One region of the Cytobacillus sp. FSL R7-0680 genome, then DNA from elsewhere that is predicted to be linked to it. Evidence: riboswitches for the same ligand, from Rfam matches in the RefSeq annotation. Region 1 holds a riboswitch; each other region holds the start of a gene.
What was found. Region 1 has a riboswitch for S-adenosylmethionine ahead of MKY26_RS13720 (iron-containing alcohol dehydrogenase family protein). Riboswitches for the same ligand answer to the same signal wherever they lie in the genome.
Positions count from the first base shown of each region.

Region 2: another riboswitch for S-adenosylmethionine. It lies ahead of MKY26_RS01975 (LLM class flavin-dependent oxidoreductase); the one in region 1 lies ahead of MKY26_RS13720 (iron-containing alcohol dehydrogenase family protein).
Region 3: another riboswitch for S-adenosylmethionine. It lies ahead of MKY26_RS00440 (methionine ABC transporter ATP-binding protein); the one in region 1 lies ahead of MKY26_RS13720 (iron-containing alcohol dehydrogenase family protein).

Region 1 is NZ_JBBPAO010000001.1:2,735,613-2,737,884, forward strand. It holds gene MKY26_RS13715 (hypothetical protein) at 108-683, shown strand; SAM riboswitch class I at 763-878, shown strand; gene MKY26_RS13720 (iron-containing alcohol dehydrogenase family protein) at 971-2,086, shown strand; gene MKY26_RS13725 (MetQ/NlpA family ABC transporter substrate-binding protein) at 2,083-2,272, shown strand, end outside.
Region 2 is NZ_JBBPAO010000001.1:390,729-393,000, forward strand. It holds gene MKY26_RS01970 (fatty acid--CoA ligase family protein) at 1-685, shown strand, start outside; SAM riboswitch class I at 747-858, shown strand; gene MKY26_RS01975 (LLM class flavin-dependent oxidoreductase) at 1,017-2,272, shown strand, end outside.
Region 3 is NZ_JBBPAO010000001.1:82,391-84,662, forward strand. It holds gene MKY26_RS00435 (CotH kinase family protein) at 1-805, shown strand, start outside; SAM riboswitch class I at 898-1,004, shown strand; gene MKY26_RS00440 (methionine ABC transporter ATP-binding protein) at 1,088-2,101, shown strand; gene MKY26_RS00445 (methionine ABC transporter permease) at 2,091-2,272, shown strand, end outside.

The sequences.
Region 1 (2,272 bases):
AACAGTATAAAAAGTTTCTTATCATTGCACTGACATAATCACTACGATACAAAATATATATGAAAGGAGGCATCGAGATATTTTATGAGCATCCAAAGGAGGGTAATTTGAATATGCTTGCTTTGTTCAGTCTTTTTCTAGTTGTCGGCTACAGTTTCTTTTTCTTTATTAGTGCCGTTAGAAAAAAGAAAGAAATAGCTACAAAATATTCTAAATGTATTCCCATGGTGGTTGGTATGACGAGTAGCTTAACAATCGGTTTGATTATATCTGTGTGGTTACCAGAAATGGCTAAAGCAACTGTATTATCAATTCTCATTAGCGCTGTCATTGCCATTTTTATAGGACTACCGTTTAAAACAAACGGACTCGTTGAAGCTCAAGCGTCAAGTCTCATGGGAAGTATGATGGGGGCAATGCTAGGCATTATGTTGGTACCCAGTGAAGTTACATTTATGATCATTAGCATGGATCTGATTTATTTAATTAGTATTTTTGCCATGATGCTTCTCATGCACAAAAAACATTCATTAAAGGAAGCATTGAAAAATCGACCTGTGCCCTTCTATCTAACATTCTTATTAAGCATCGCCATTATCTGTGCATCGGGAATTCATCAAGAAGCGAAGAACTCAATTCATCCGATTGAAGAAAACACCCCACAAGTAGAACACCATCACTAGTTTAATGATTAATTTCAATTATGTTATTGACTTTTCATGTAATAGATAATATTATGAATATAATTTAATAAAGCATTTTCTCTTATAAAGAGCGGCTGAGGGACTGGCCCTGCGACGCCCGGCAACCATTCATATACCCATATGAACAGGTGCTAAATCCTGCAAAATACTTTTTGGTATTTTGATATATGAGAGAGGTTTACTACTATTCTAGTATATTTATGCCTCTCATGATGAGAGGCATTTTTGTTTTTATCATCACATCAAAAGAGAAACGAGGAGAGGAAATGACTGTAACAATCGTAAAAGGGGCTCCAGGACATTATTTATTAGGTTCAGGCATTCTAACAGAACTCCCCGACCTACTTAAAGATATTTCTGTTTCCAAATACCATATAATAACCGGTAAAAAAGCTTGGCAAGCCGTGCAACCCTACTTGCCCAAGGAAGTAATAGATAACAACGTTCACCTTCATTATATAGATGGTCACACTACCTTAAAAAAGGTCCATGACATCCAAGAAATAATAACAAATGATGGTGCTAATGGCGTAATAGGTATTGGTGGTGGGACAGCATTAGATATAACAAAAGCAGTTGCGATTGAAGCATCTGTTCAATCCATTCTTATACCAACAATCGCAGCTACCTGTGCCGCATGGACACCATTAAGTGTTTTTTATAATGAAGAAGGCAGCTTTACTCATTATACAGAGTTCCCTATTGCGACAACCCTCGTATTGGTTGAACCTGAAATTATTGCTAAAGCGCCTATTACTTATTTAAAAGCAGGAATTGGGGATACATTAGCCAAGTTTTATGAAGCTGAAGCTCTAATTGAAAGTTTTTACCCTGAAGAAACACTTCCTGTACCTAAACAAATTTCGCAATTTTCAGCTAAAATTTGCCGAGATACATTGCTTAATGATGGTGAAGCCGCACTACAATCAGTAGCCAAAAACGAAACCTCAAAAGCACTTATCCGTGTGATTGAAACGATTATCATGACTGGGGGTATGGTCGGTGGATTCGGCGAAAAAGCAGGACGAATCGCTGGTGCCCATTCGTTTCATAATGGACTAACCGTAGCGGATGCAGCCCAAGATTTTCTTCATGGGGAATTAGTCGCTTACGGGATTCTTGGTCAATTGGCCATTGAAGAAAAATGGACGGAAGTTGATTACCTTCTCCCGTTTTATGAGAGCTGGCAATTGCCAAGTAGTCTCTCTAGTCTAACTATTGATGTGAATGATGAGCAATTAATGAAGACAATTGTAAAAAAGGCGATACGCCCAACTGAATCTATTCACTTTATGAAAAACGAGATAAGTGAACATTCTGTTTTACAAGCACTTCGATTATTAGAAAAACAAAATGAACAAAAAGGAGTTCAAACATCATGAAAAAATGGTTACTAACTGGAACAGTCTTATTATCTTTAACAGGCTTAGCTGCATGTGGTAGTGATGAAGCCAACAACTCTACAGAAGGATTATATGACGATGAAGAATTAGTCATTGGTGTCACTGCAGGTCCACATGAGCAAATCTTAGAAAAAGTAATTGAATTAGCTAAAGAAGAAAATATCA
Region 2 (2,272 bases), 2.3 Mb from region 1:
TGGAGGTGCTTCACTTCCTGTTGCATTGTTAGAAAATTTTGAGAAGAAATTCAATGTGGTTATTTCTGAAGGCTATGGCTTATCAGAAGCTTCTCCGGTCACATGCTTTAACCCACTAGATCGTCCACGGAAACCGGGGTCGATTGGCACATCTATTATTCATGTTGAAAATAGAGTAGTTAATGAATTAGGAGAAGAGGTCGCTGTAGGTGAAGTAGGGGAGCTTGTTGTGAAAGGCCCTAACGTTATGAAAGGATATTACAAAATGCCTGAAGAAACATCTGCCTGTTTAAAGGAAAATTGGTTATATACAGGTGACTTAGCTAAGAGGGACGAAGAAGGATACTTCTACATTGTTGACCGTAAGAAAGATATGATAATTGTTGGTGGCTATAATGTGTATCCAAGGGAAGTAGAAGAGGTTTTTTATGACCATCCTGACATTGTAGAAGCGGCTGTTTTAGGTGTACCTGATCAGAATACAGGAGAAAAAGTTTTAGCCTATATTGTACCTAAAACTGAAAATTTAACAGAGGCACATATATTGACTTATTGTAAAGAAAAGTTAGCCAAATACAAAATTCCTTCCTCTATAGAATTTTTAGAAGAATTGCCGAAGAATACAACAGGAAAGATACTGCGACGTGCTCTTAAGAAAAAGGTACTAGAAAATCAGGAAGCATAAGTTAAAAAACATGTTGACAAAAGATTCTAAATATTTTAGAGTAACTATATCAATTAAATAACCACTATCTAGAGAGGTGGAGGGACTGGCCCTACGAAGCCTCGGCAACAGACTTAGCATTGCAAGTACTGTGCCAATTCCAGCAAGCTAGCATTTAGCTTGAAAGATAGGAAGAGAATGAAATATTTATGAGCGTACGTTACCTCTTCCTTTTTGGAAGAGGTTTTTTTATGGCTGATTGGACCACCAAAAGCGATAAACATTCTTAGCACAATTGATAAATACATTATTATGCTTCTTTTGTAGAAGTATTAGAGGAGGTAATGGCAGTATGAGTTATAAAAAACAAATGATATTGAATGCATTTGAAATGACAAGTGCAATGCACAATTCTCATGGGCTATGGAAGCATAAAGATTCCAAACGACATCGTGCCTATAAAGATATTAATTATTGGATGGAATTAGCCAAAACACTCGAGAAGGGAAAATTCGATGCTGTCTTTTTTGCGGATGTATTAGGTGTTTATGATACGTATAAAGAAAGTAAAGAACCTTCAATTAACGATGGATTACAGTTTCCTGTTAATGATGGGGCGTTTGTCATCCCTGCTATGGCAGCAGTGACAGAGCATCTGTCATTTGCATTAACGGTGAGTACAACATATGAGCCACCTTTTGGGCAGGCAAGACGGTTTTCCACATTAGATCATTTGACAAAAGGAAGAGTGGCATGGAATATCGTTACTTCTTATCTTCCTAATGCAGCAAGAAATTTTGGTTTCAAAGATATGATCAAACACGATAAGCGTTATGAAATTGCCGATGAATATATGGATGTCGTTTATAAACTGTGGGAATCAAGCTGGGAAGATGGAGCAGTGATAGAAGATACAGAACAAGGGGTATTAATCGACCGTAAGAAAATCCATGAAATTCACCATAAAGGAGAATATTTTGATGTCGAAGGACCGCATTTAACAGAACCGTCACAACAAAGAACACCTGTTTTATATCAAGCAGGGACTTCTCCTAAAGGACGTGCTTTTGCAGCAAAACATGCAGAATGTGTATTTGTAGGTGGGCCAACACCTGAAAGAGTAAGACATTATACAGAGGATATTCGAAAACAAGCGGAAGAATATGGCAGGAATCCGGAAGATATTAAAATATTCACTTTCCTAACAGTCATCGTAGGTAAGACAACTGAAGAAGCGGAAGAGAAATTTGCTGAATACAACCAATTATGGAGTGCAGATGCAGCGAAAGCACAGTTTGGGGGCGCAAGCGGTTATAATGTTGCGGAATTTACAAAGGATGAGTTAGATAACCCATTTGAATTTAAAGCTACAGAGCATGGGCATTATAAAGCTGCTTCATTAACGAAAGATGCGAAGAAAAAACTATCGATTAAAGAAGCGATTTCAAAACTAGAAGGATTAGATAGAGACAATATAATTGTCGGCAATCCATCAGAAGTAGCAGACCAAATTCAATATCAGTTTGAAGCCTCTGGTGTCGATGGTTTTAATTTAAATCATTTAGTAACGCCAGCAGATTTGGAAGATTTTATTGAGCTTGTTATTCC
Region 3 (2,272 bases), 2.7 Mb from region 1:
TCAGGAACAACAAGGTCTAGCACCAGGAGAAGGTGGGCAAGGTGAGGATGAACAAGGTCAAGTTCACCAAGCTGAAATGGGGAACTTCGATGGTGGCATGGGAAATAGTAATTTAATGAGTGAAGATACGATTAATTTCAGTATTTCAGAACCTGTAGCTGGTACTTCTTTAGATGAGAGGCCTTTACTTAATGCTTTATTGGCAAATGATGAATTTAAAAAGCAATATGAAGCATACCTTGAAAAGATTGCCGAAGAATATATGACAAAAGAGTCTTACCAAAATACAACTACACAAATTAGTACATTGATTCTTCCTTATGTAGAACAGGATCCTACCAAGTTTTATACAACAGAAGAATTTCTACAAGCAGTGCAAGGTGATGAGAGTTTACCAGCATTTGCTGAGGCGAGATCAGAATCGATACTTGCTCAGCTTTCAGGTGAATTAGAAGTAGAATCACAAGCTTCTGAAGTCAATAACATGTTCCCTAGCCGAGCAGGTGGTGATGACCAGGAAGGTCAAGAAAGAGGAGAAGTATTCCAACCGCCAAACGGTAATGAAGGAAACATTGATGGTGAAATGCCTGAACATCCGCAAGGCAATGGAGACTTTCCGCAGGAAGGAGATTTTGAGACACCAGAAGGGTTTGAAGGTATGCCTGGTGGTGAGGGACGTGGACAAGAAGAGCAACCTAGTACAGTAAAGTTCAAAACGTCAGCAATCATCTTGTATGTGGGTCTAATCACAGCTTTATTAGGAACAATTTTTTTTATCTTCTTGTTTAAACGAAGAGGAAGATAAGTAAATGCATAAATAATCAAAATACTATTGACAATTAATTCAATACCCGATAAAATTTCCTTTATCAAAGCAACACATTAAATTTAATATGATTCTTATCGAGAGAGACTGAGGGACCAGGCCCGAAGATGTCCGGCAACCTCCTTTTAAAGGGAAGGTGCTAAATCCTGCAGAATGATTTCATTCTGAAAGATAAGGTTTAATAACAATCATTTGTTGAGCCTCTTTCAAAGTGAAAGAGGCTCATTTTATGTTGTAGAGGATTTAGGGAGGGTGAGGTAAATGATTGAAGTCAATCATTTAGTGAAAATTTATAAAAGCAAAAAGAAGCAAGTAATAGGGGTTGACAATGTATCCCTTTCTATTAAAGAAGGGGAAATATACGGGATTATTGGCTATAGTGGAGCAGGGAAAAGTTCTTTATTACGCTGTCTAAATTTATTGGAGAGACCGACATCTGGTGAAGTGAAAATTGATGGCGTTGATTTAACATCTTTAACAAGTAAAGAATTAAGAAAAGCAAGGCAGAAGATAGGTATGATTTTTCAGCATTTTTATTTAGCGAGTTCGAAGACAGTGTATGAGAATATTGCCTTTGCTTTAAAAGCGGCAGGTAAAAGCCCGAAAGAAATAGATATCAGGGTGAAAGAACTATTAGAATTAGTGGGTTTAGCAGATAAAATTCATCAGTATCCCACACAATTAAGTGGTGGTCAAAAGCAAAGGGTAGGAATAGCCAGAGCACTCGCTAATGATCCAAAGGTTTTACTTTGCGATGAAGCCACGTCAGCTCTAGACCCTAAAACAACAAAATCAATCCTGAACTTATTAAAATCAATTAATAAAAAGCTAGGATTAACCATCGTACTTATCACTCATGAGATGGAAGTAGTCAAAGAGATTTGTCATAGGTTAGCTGTTATGCAAGATGGAAAGGTCATAGAAGAGGGACCGGTGTATGATATATTTGCGAATCCAATTGAACCACTTACAAAGGATTTCATTCAGAGTGTTCTTCAATTTGACTTACCACAACAATTGGTTGAAAACAGGAAGGGAACAATCATTAAGATTCAATTTAAAGGTGCAATAGCAGAAGAATCTGTTGTTTCTGAACTGTTCCAAACATTCAAAGTAAAAGGAAATATTCTTCACGGCAAGATTGAATATATTCAAGAAGTACCTCTTGGTATTTTTATTATGGAGTTGACTGGCGAAATACCTGAAATAGAAAGAGCTATACAATATATTCAAGAAAGAACACAGAATTTGGAGGTAGTTGAACATGTTGCTTGAGTCCATTCAGGCGTTACTTCCTGAACTAAATACAGCTGTATTACAAACAATTTATATGGTCGCCATTTCTTTAGTTGCGGCACTTATACTAGGTCTTCCACTAGGTATCTTATTATTCGTTACAGACGAAGGATTGTTCTTAAAGAATAGATTTGTAAATGCTGTTACCGG